Alicycliphilus denitrificans K601: one gene and its partners. The protein of the gene in region 3 interacts with the protein of the main gene of each other region in a pairwise test. Links are inferred from orthologs where the notes say so. Each region holds a gene or a part of one and is shown on either strand. Other genes may lie near its edges.

Evidence for each region.
Region 1: the proteins of ALIDE2_RS01590 (region 3) and ftsZ interact in binary tests that used the Escherichia coli proteins (3 or more experiments, as listed by UniProt). The link is inferred for Alicycliphilus denitrificans K601 from one-to-one orthologs.
Region 2: the proteins of ALIDE2_RS01590 (region 3) and ftsA interact in binary tests that used the Escherichia coli proteins (3 or more experiments, as listed by UniProt). The link is inferred for Alicycliphilus denitrificans K601 from one-to-one orthologs.

The regions. Positions count from the first base shown.
Region 1 is NC_015422.1:4,223,750-4,226,809, reverse strand. The notes cover bases 1-2,909. They hold ftsZ (cell division protein FtsZ), read left to right. Parts: upstream 1-799; coding sequence 800-2,020; downstream 2,021-2,909. Other genes in these bases: ALIDE2_RS20090 (acyl-CoA dehydrogenase family protein), read right to left, coding at 2,101-2,909; ftsA (cell division protein FtsA), read left to right, coding at 1-628. Outside these bases: more of ALIDE2_RS20090, read right to left, coding at 2,910-3,060. UniProt on the Escherichia coli protein: Essential cell division protein that forms a contractile ring structure (Z ring) at the future cell division site. The regulation of the ring assembly controls the timing and the location of cell division.
Region 2 is NC_015422.1:4,225,297-4,228,237, reverse strand. What follows is about bases 152-2,941. They hold ftsA (cell division protein FtsA), read left to right. Parts: upstream 152-826; coding sequence 827-2,056; downstream 2,057-2,941. Other genes in these bases: ftsZ (cell division protein FtsZ), read left to right, coding at 2,228-2,941; ALIDE2_RS20105 (cell division protein FtsQ/DivIB), read left to right, coding at 152-821. In the rest of the region: more of ALIDE2_RS20105, read left to right, coding at 1-151. UniProt on the Escherichia coli protein: Essential cell division protein that assists in the assembly of the Z ring. May serve as the principal membrane anchor for the Z ring.
Region 3 is NC_015422.1:346,812-349,891, reverse strand. The notes cover bases 7-2,935. They hold ALIDE2_RS01590 (rod shape-determining protein), read right to left. Parts: upstream 2,029-2,935; coding sequence 985-2,028; downstream 7-984. Other genes in these bases: gatA (Asp-tRNA(Asn)/Glu-tRNA(Gln) amidotransferase subunit GatA), read left to right, coding at 2,530-2,935; gatC (Asp-tRNA(Asn)/Glu-tRNA(Gln) amidotransferase subunit GatC), read left to right, coding at 2,234-2,533; mreC (rod shape-determining protein MreC), read right to left, coding at 38-955; mreD (rod shape-determining protein MreD), read right to left, coding at 7-41. Outside these bases: more of mreD, read right to left, coding at 1-6; more of gatA, read left to right, coding at 2,936-3,080. UniProt on the Escherichia coli protein: Forms membrane-associated dynamic filaments that are essential for cell shape determination. Acts by regulating cell wall synthesis and cell elongation, and thus cell shape.

The DNA of each region.
Region 1 (3,060 bases), 3.9 Mb from region 3 along the record:
GCTGGGCGTGGCCGTGGTCGACATCGGCGCGGGCACCACCGACGTGGCCATCTTCACCGGCGGCGCGATCCGCCACACGGCCGTGCTGCCGATCGCGGGCGACCTGATCACGAGCGACATCGCCATGGCGCTGCGCACGCCGACCAAGGACGCCGAGGACATCAAGGTGGAAAGCGGCTACGCCAAGCAGCTGCTGGCCGACCCCGAGGCGCAGGTGGAGGTGCCGGGCCTGGGCGACCGCAGCCCGCGCATGCTGAGCAAGCAGGCGCTGGCCGGCGTCATCGAGCCGCGCGTGGAAGAGATCTTCTCGCTGGTGCAGCAGGTGATCCGCGAGTCGGGCTACGAGGAGGTGCTGTCCTCGGGCATCGTGCTCACGGGCGGCAGCTCGGTCATGCCGGGCATGGTCGAGCTGGGCGAGGACATCTTCCTCAAGCCCGTGCGCCGCGGCCTGCCGAAGTATTCGAGCGCGCTGGCCGACATGATCGCCCAGCCGCGCGCGGCCACCGTCATGGGCCTGCTCGAAGAGGCGCGCCTGGCGCGGCTGCGCGGCTTCAAGGTGGCGGCCAAGAGCGGTTCGGTGAAGACCGCCTTCGGCCGCTTCAAGGACTTCATCGTGGGGAATTTCTGAGATGACGACGGCCCCACTGCTCTGGCTCGCGCGCGCCGGCCCGCCCCGCAGGAAGCGGGGGCGATGGCGAAGTACCGCTCCGCCCCCCGGCGGGACGACCCGTCACAGGACAGGAACACGCACAAACCTTTGGCAATTGCATATCACAACGGAAGTTTCAGGAGCAGCATCATGACCATCGAAATGATCGAGTCCGAAGAGTTCAACCAGGGCACGCAGATCAAGGTGATCGGTGTCGGCGGTGGCGGCGGCAACGCCGTCGCGCACATGATCGCGCGCAGCGTGCAGGGCGTGGAGTTCGTCTGCGCGAACACCGACTCCCAGGCGCTCTCGCGCAGCACGGCGCACCGCACCATCCAGCTGGGCAGCAACGGCCTGGGCGCCGGCAGCAAGCCCGACAAGGGCCGCGAGGCCGCCGAGGCCGCGCAGGAGGACATCCGCCAGGCCATTGCCGGTGCGCACATGCTGTTCATCACCGCCGGCATGGGTGGTGGCACGGGCACGGGCGCCGCGCCCGTGATCGCGCGCGTGGCCAAGGAGATGGGCATCCTCACCGTGGGCGTGGTCACCAAGCCCTTCGACTGGGAGGGCGGCCGCCGCATGAAGAACGCCGACGAGGGCCTGGCCGAGCTGGAGGCCAACGTCGATTCGCTGATCGTGGTGCTCAACGAGAAGCTGCTCGAAGTGCTGGGCGACGACATCACCCAGGACGAGGCCTTCGCTCACGCCAACGACGTGCTCAAGAACGCCGTGGGCGGCATCGCCGAGATCATCAACGAGTACGGCCAGGTGAACGTGGACTTCGAGGACGTGCGCACCGTGATGGGCGAACCCGGCAAGGCCATGATGGGCACGGCCACGGCCAGCGGCCCCGACCGTGCGCGCATCGCGGCCGAGCAGGCCATCGCCTGCCCGCTGCTCGAAGGCATCGACCTCTCGGGCGCCAAGGGCGTGCTGGTGCTGGTCACGGCCAGCAAGGGCAGCCTCAAGCTGTCCGAGTCGCGCCTGGCGATGAACACCATCAACGCCTACGCCTCGCCCGACGCGCACGTCATCTTCGGCGCCGCCTACGACGACAGCCTGGGCGACGACATCCGCGTGACGGTGGTGGCCACGGGCCTGTCGCGCCAGAACGCGCGCCGCCAGACCATGCAGGTGGTGCAGTCCCTGCGCACCGGCACCGACAACGTGGCCTACCAGATGCCCATGGCGGGCGCCGCCATGCCGGGCGGCGTGCTCGGCGGCGCGGCCCAGGCCGAGTACGGCAACATGCAGGTGCCCAGCGTCTGGCGCAGCACCCGCACGGCGGCCACGGCGCGCGTGGACGCGCTGTCCTCGGGCGGCATGGACGAGCTGGAGATCCCCGCGTTCCTGCGCAAGCAGGCGGATTGACCACGCGGCGGCAACGCCCGCGGCCCAGAAAAAAACCGGTGCCATGGCACCGGTTTTTTGTTGGGCGCACGGCCGCCGGCTCAATGCGGCGCGAAGGGCCTGAGCACCTCCCGGCTGATGATGAGCTTTTGGACCTCCGTCGCGCCTTCGTAGATGCGCAGCGAGCGGATGTCCCGGTAAAGGCGTTCGAGCGGATTGCCCACGGTCACGCCCTTGCCGCCGAACATTTGCAGCGCACGGTCTATCACCTGCTGCGCCGACTCGGTGGCTGCCATTTTTGCCATTGCCGTTTCCGCGGTGGATGCGCGCTTTTGCACGTCACGCACCCACGCGGCCCTGTAGGTGAGCAGGGCGCTCTGGTCTATGGCCGTGGCCATGTCCCCGAAGGCGGCCTGCGTCAGCTGGAAGTCCGCCAGCGTCTGCCCGAACATCCTGCGCCGGGTGGCGTGCTGCAGGCCTTCCTGCATCGCCCGGCGCGCAAAGCCGATGGCCGCGGCGGCAACCGAGGCACGGAAAATGTCGAGCGAGCGCATGGCCAGCTTGAACCCCTGGTCGGGTGGCCCCAGCATGCAGCTTCGAGGAACCCTGCAGTTCTCGAAGTGGAGCGAGGCCAGCGGGTGGGGCGAGATCACGCTGATGGAGTCGTCCACGCTCAGGCCCGCGGTACCGGCATCCACGATGAAGGCGGAAATGCCGCGTGAACCCGCGTCGGCCTGCGTGCGCGCGAACACGCAGTAGAAATCCGCGAGCCCTCCGTTGGAGATCCAGGTCTTGCTGCCGTTGAGCACGTAGCCGTCGCCATCGGCTTCGGCCCTGCACGACAGCGCGGCCACGTCCGAGCCGGCGTCGGGCTCGGACAGTGCGAACGCGCCGATCTTCGTGCCCCGGGCCACCGCCGGCAGATAGGCGGCCTTCTGTGCATCGCTGCCCGCAAGGGAGATGGTGCCGCTGCCCAGCCCCTGCATGGCGAATGCGAAGTCCGCCAGGGCATGGTGGCGTGCCAGGGTCTCCCGGATGATGCACAGGCTGCGGGAGTCCAG
Region 2 (2,941 bases), 3.9 Mb from region 3 along the record:
CCACGGTCCTGTTCGTGGGCTGCGTCGTGGGCGTGCTGGTGGCGGGCGGCGCGTGGCTGCTGCGCCAGCCCGCGTTCGCGATCGGGCACATCGCCGTCGAGGGCGATCTGGTGCACACCAGCGCCCTGAGCCTGCGCGCCAACGTGGCGCCGCAGCTCGTGGGCAACTTCTTCACCGTGGACCTGGAGGCCGCGCGCCGCGCCTTCGAGCAGGTGCCCTGGGTGCGCAGCGCCCATGTGCGCCGCGAATTCCCGAGCGGCCTGCGCGTGCAGCTGCAGGAGCACGACGTGGCAGCCTACTGGGGCCCCGAGGGCAGCGCCACGCTGGTCGACAGCCAGGGCGAGGTCTTCGAGGCCGATGCCGACGACGTGGAGCAGGACGGCCTGCCGCGCCTGCTGGGCGCGCCCGGGCGGTCCGCCGAGATGCTGGACATGGTCCGGCGCCTGGCGCCCGTGCTGGAGCCGCTGGGCGCGGGCATCGACACGCTGGAGCTCACGGGCAACGGCGGCTGGCGCGTCGCCCTGGCCGGCGGCGCCGTGCTGGAGCTGGGCAGCGGCACGCAGGACCTGGTGCTCGACCGCGCGCGCCGCCTGGTGAGCACCTTGCCCGGCGTGGCCAGGCAGCAGGGGCGCGGCGTGGACGCGCTGGAATACGCCGACCTGCGCTATGCGGACGGCTACGCGCTGCGCTTGCGCGGGGTGACCACGGTGGCCACCGAGGCGCAGCGCGTGGCCGCCCAGCGCGAGGCGGAGCGCAAGGCGGCGGCGCGCGCGGCGGCACGCGCGCGCGCGGCAGCAAAGAACAACCGAGGGCAGGACTGAGAACTATGGCAAGAGAATACAAAGACGTGGTCGTGGGGCTGGACATCGGCACCGCCAAGGTCATGGCCGTGGTGGCCGAGGTGATGCCGGGCGGCGAGCTCAAGCTCGCCGGCCTGGGCGTGGCGCCCAGCAACGGCCTCAAGCGCGGCGTGGTGGTGAACATCGACGCCACGGTGCAGAGCATCCAGCAGGCCCTCAAGGAGGCCGAGCTGATGGCTGACTGCAAGATCCAGCGCGTCTACACCGGCATCACCGGCAGCCACATCCGCGGGCTCAACTCCAGCGGCATGGTGGCGGTGAAGGACAAGGAGGTCACGCCGGCCGACGTGGCGCGCGTGGTGGAGACGGCCAAGGCCATCAACATCTCCAGCGACCAGCGCCTGCTCTTGGTGGAGCCGCAGGAATTCGTGATCGACGGGCAGGACGTGAAGGAGCCCATCGGCATGAGCGGCATCCGCCTGGAGGCCAAGATCCACATCGTGACCGGCGCGCAGAGCGCGGCCGAGAACATCATCAAGTGCGTGCGCCGCTGCGGCCTGGAGGTCGAGCAGCTCATGCTCAACCCGCTGGCCAGCAGCCAGGCTGTGCTCACCGACGACGAGCGCGAGCTGGGCGTGGCCGTGGTCGACATCGGCGCGGGCACCACCGACGTGGCCATCTTCACCGGCGGCGCGATCCGCCACACGGCCGTGCTGCCGATCGCGGGCGACCTGATCACGAGCGACATCGCCATGGCGCTGCGCACGCCGACCAAGGACGCCGAGGACATCAAGGTGGAAAGCGGCTACGCCAAGCAGCTGCTGGCCGACCCCGAGGCGCAGGTGGAGGTGCCGGGCCTGGGCGACCGCAGCCCGCGCATGCTGAGCAAGCAGGCGCTGGCCGGCGTCATCGAGCCGCGCGTGGAAGAGATCTTCTCGCTGGTGCAGCAGGTGATCCGCGAGTCGGGCTACGAGGAGGTGCTGTCCTCGGGCATCGTGCTCACGGGCGGCAGCTCGGTCATGCCGGGCATGGTCGAGCTGGGCGAGGACATCTTCCTCAAGCCCGTGCGCCGCGGCCTGCCGAAGTATTCGAGCGCGCTGGCCGACATGATCGCCCAGCCGCGCGCGGCCACCGTCATGGGCCTGCTCGAAGAGGCGCGCCTGGCGCGGCTGCGCGGCTTCAAGGTGGCGGCCAAGAGCGGTTCGGTGAAGACCGCCTTCGGCCGCTTCAAGGACTTCATCGTGGGGAATTTCTGAGATGACGACGGCCCCACTGCTCTGGCTCGCGCGCGCCGGCCCGCCCCGCAGGAAGCGGGGGCGATGGCGAAGTACCGCTCCGCCCCCCGGCGGGACGACCCGTCACAGGACAGGAACACGCACAAACCTTTGGCAATTGCATATCACAACGGAAGTTTCAGGAGCAGCATCATGACCATCGAAATGATCGAGTCCGAAGAGTTCAACCAGGGCACGCAGATCAAGGTGATCGGTGTCGGCGGTGGCGGCGGCAACGCCGTCGCGCACATGATCGCGCGCAGCGTGCAGGGCGTGGAGTTCGTCTGCGCGAACACCGACTCCCAGGCGCTCTCGCGCAGCACGGCGCACCGCACCATCCAGCTGGGCAGCAACGGCCTGGGCGCCGGCAGCAAGCCCGACAAGGGCCGCGAGGCCGCCGAGGCCGCGCAGGAGGACATCCGCCAGGCCATTGCCGGTGCGCACATGCTGTTCATCACCGCCGGCATGGGTGGTGGCACGGGCACGGGCGCCGCGCCCGTGATCGCGCGCGTGGCCAAGGAGATGGGCATCCTCACCGTGGGCGTGGTCACCAAGCCCTTCGACTGGGAGGGCGGCCGCCGCATGAAGAACGCCGACGAGGGCCTGGCCGAGCTGGAGGCCAACGTCGATTCGCTGATCGTGGTGCTCAACGAGAAGCTGCTCGAAGTGCTGGGCGACGACATCACCCAGGACGAGGCCTTCGCTCACGCCAACGACGTGCTCAAGAACGCCGTGGGCGGCATCGCCGAGATCATCAACGAGTACGGCCAGGTGAACGTGGACTTCGAGGACGTGCGCACCGTGATGGGCGAACCCGGCAAGGCCATGATGGGCACGGCCACGGCCAGCGGCCCCGACCGTGCGCGC
Region 3 (3,080 bases):
CTCACCGGCAGCAGCAGCTGCTGGCCCTTGGGCATGATCATTTGCGGCCTCCGCGCTTCTGCGGCGCCGGCTCGGGCTCGGGGCGTGCGGGCATGTCGGCCACGAGGGGCTTGAGCACCATCACGTGGCGCGCGCCATGGACCTGGGCCAGGGGCGCGCAGTAGATGCGCGCGAAGGCCGAGTCCGCCCGGCGCTCCACGCGCAGCACGCGCGCCACGGGCAGGCCCGCGGGGTACAGTCCGTCCACGCCGCTGGTGGTGAGCAGGTCGCCCTCCTGCACGTCGGCATTGGCGGGCGTGAAGCGCAGCTCCATGCCCCCGCCGGGGCCGGCCACGGGGTCGCCGTAAGCCACGCTGCGCGCGCCCGTGCGCAGGTTGAGCACGGGTATGGCCTGGTCACGGTCGATGAGCAGGGTGACCTCGCTGAGCATGGGGAACACGCGCGTGACCTGGCCGAGCACGCCGGCCGCGTCCACCACGGGCGAGCCCGGCTCCACCCCGGCCAGCTGGCCGCGGTCCACCATGATGCGGCGCGTGTACGGGTCGGCCGTGTCATAGAGCACCTGCGCGGCCTGGGCCGGCGTGTCCAGGCGCTCGCGCAGCGCGAGCAGCTGGCGCAGCTCGGCGTTCTCGCGCAGCAGCTGGTCGGCCTCGCCCGCGCGCACGGACATCTGCGCCATCTTCTTGCTGGCCTCGTCCGCGGCCTGCTGCGCCGCCTGCAGCGACTGGAAATACTGCGCGCCTTTGCCGGCCAGCTCCACGGGCTGCAGCATGAGCCACTGCAGCGGATACAGCACGGTGGCCACGGCCTTGCGCAGCGGATCGGCGACGTGGAAGCGCGCGTCCGCCACCATCAAAAACAGCGCCAAGGCGCTGTAGAGGGTGAGTCGGGACAGCGGCGACGGCCCGTGCTTGAACAGCGTAGGGGCCGTGCGGTCCAGGGTTCCCAGGGGCATGCGGGCTGCCTGCCAAGCGCGGCGCGCGCTTATTCGCTGGTGAAGATGCTGCCCTGGCGGTCCATGCGCTCGAGCGCAATGCCGCAGCCGCGCACCACGCAGGTCAGGGGCTCCTCGGCCACGAGCACGGGCAGGCCGGTCTCCTCGGCCAGCAGGCGGTCGAGATCGCGCAGCAGCGCGCCGCCGCCGGTGAGCATCATGCCGCGCTCGGCGATGTCGGCGCCCAACTCGGGGGGCGTCTGCTCCAGCGCCGTCTTCACCGCCGAGACGATCTGGTTGAGCGGCTCGGTCAGCGCCTCCAGCACCTCGTTGGACGAGATCGTGAAGCTGCGCGGCACGCCCTCGGAGAGGTTGCGGCCCTTGACCTCCATCTCCTTGACCTCGCTGCCGGGGAAGGCGCTGCCGATGTTCTTCTTGATCGACTCCGCCGTAGGTTCGCCGATCAGCATGCCGTAGTTGCGGCGGATGTAGTTGATGATGGACTCGTCGAACTTGTCGCCGCCCACGCGCACGCTGCCCTTGTAGACCATGCCGCCCAGGCTGATGACGCCCACCTCGGTGGTGCCGCCGCCGATGTCCACGACCATCGAGCCCGAGGCCTCGGACACGGGCAGGCCGGCGCCGATGCCGGCGGCCATGGGCTCCTCGATCAGGTACACGGCGGTGGCGCCGGCGGCCTCGGCCGCGTCCTTGATGGCGCGGCGCTCGACCTGGGTGGAGCCGCAGGGCACGCAGATGATGATGCGCGGGCTGGGCGTGAGCACCGAGCGCGGGTGCACCATCTTGATGAACTGCTTGATCATCTGCTCGGTGATCACGAAGTCGGCGATCACGCCGTCCTTCATGGGCCGGATGGCCTCGATGTTGCCGGGCACCTTGCCCAGCATGGCCTTGGCCTCGTGGCCCACGGCCTGGATCACCTTCTTGCCGTGCGGGCCGCCCTCGTGACGGATGGCGACGACCGAAGGCTCGTCGAGCACGATGCCCTTGTCGCGGGCGAAGATCAGGGTGTTGGCGGTACCAAGGTCAATGGCCAGGTCGGTGGAGAAGTACCGACGGAAAACTCCGAACATTCAGGGGTCCTCTCAGGCACGGCATGCGCTTCGGCCTGCCATCGCCGGGTTTTTACAGGGTGTTTGCTGGCTTTTTTCACACAATGACCGGCAATGTGGAGGTCTTGCGGCAAAGCCGGGATAATAACGCATCCCCTGTGAATAACTCCCCTGGCGCGGCACGGATGACAGCTTTACATCCGGTTTCCCCGCGCCCCATCCCCTTATGGCACTGACACCCCAGGACATCGGCCGCATCGCCCATCTGGCGCGGCTCGAGCTCAGCCCTGCCGAAAGCGAGCGCATGCTCACTCAGCTCAACGGTTTCTTCGGCATCGTGGAGAAGATGCGCGCCGTGGACACCGGCGGCATCGCCCCGCTGCCCCACCCCGTCGCGGCGATCCAGGACGTGCACCTGCGCCTGCGGGACGACGTGGCCAGCGAACCCGACCAGCGCGAAGCGAACCAGCAGAGCGCCCCCGCCGTGGAACGCGGCCTCTTCCTCGTGCCCAAGGTGATCGAATGAGCTCCACCGTACTGCACGACATGGGCGTGGCCCAGCTGGCCGCCGCGCTGCGCGGCGGCCAGGTATCGGCCGTGGAGGCCGCCCAGCATTTCCTGGCCCGCGCCAAGAGCCACCAACACCTGGGCGCCTACGTGGCACTGAACGAGGACGCCACGCTGGCCCAGGCCCGCGCGCAGGACGCATCGATAGCCGCAGGCACCGCCGCGCCACTGGCGGGCGTGCCCATCGCGCACAAGGACATCTTCGTCACGCGCGACTTCCCCACCACCGCCGCCAGCCGCATGCTGGCGGGCTACCGCTCGCCGTTCGACGCCACCGTTGTGGCCAGGCTGGCCGAAGCCGGCTGCGTGACGCTGGGCAAGCTCAACTGCGACGAGTTCGCCATGGGCGGCACCAACGAGAACTCGGCCGTCGCCCCCGTGGGGTTCGACGCGCCCCGGCCCGTGCGCAACCCCTGGGACGGCGCGCGCGTGCCCGGCGGCTCGTCGGGCGGCTCGGCCGCCGCCGTGGCCGCGCGCCTAGCGCCGGCCGTGACGGGCACGGACAC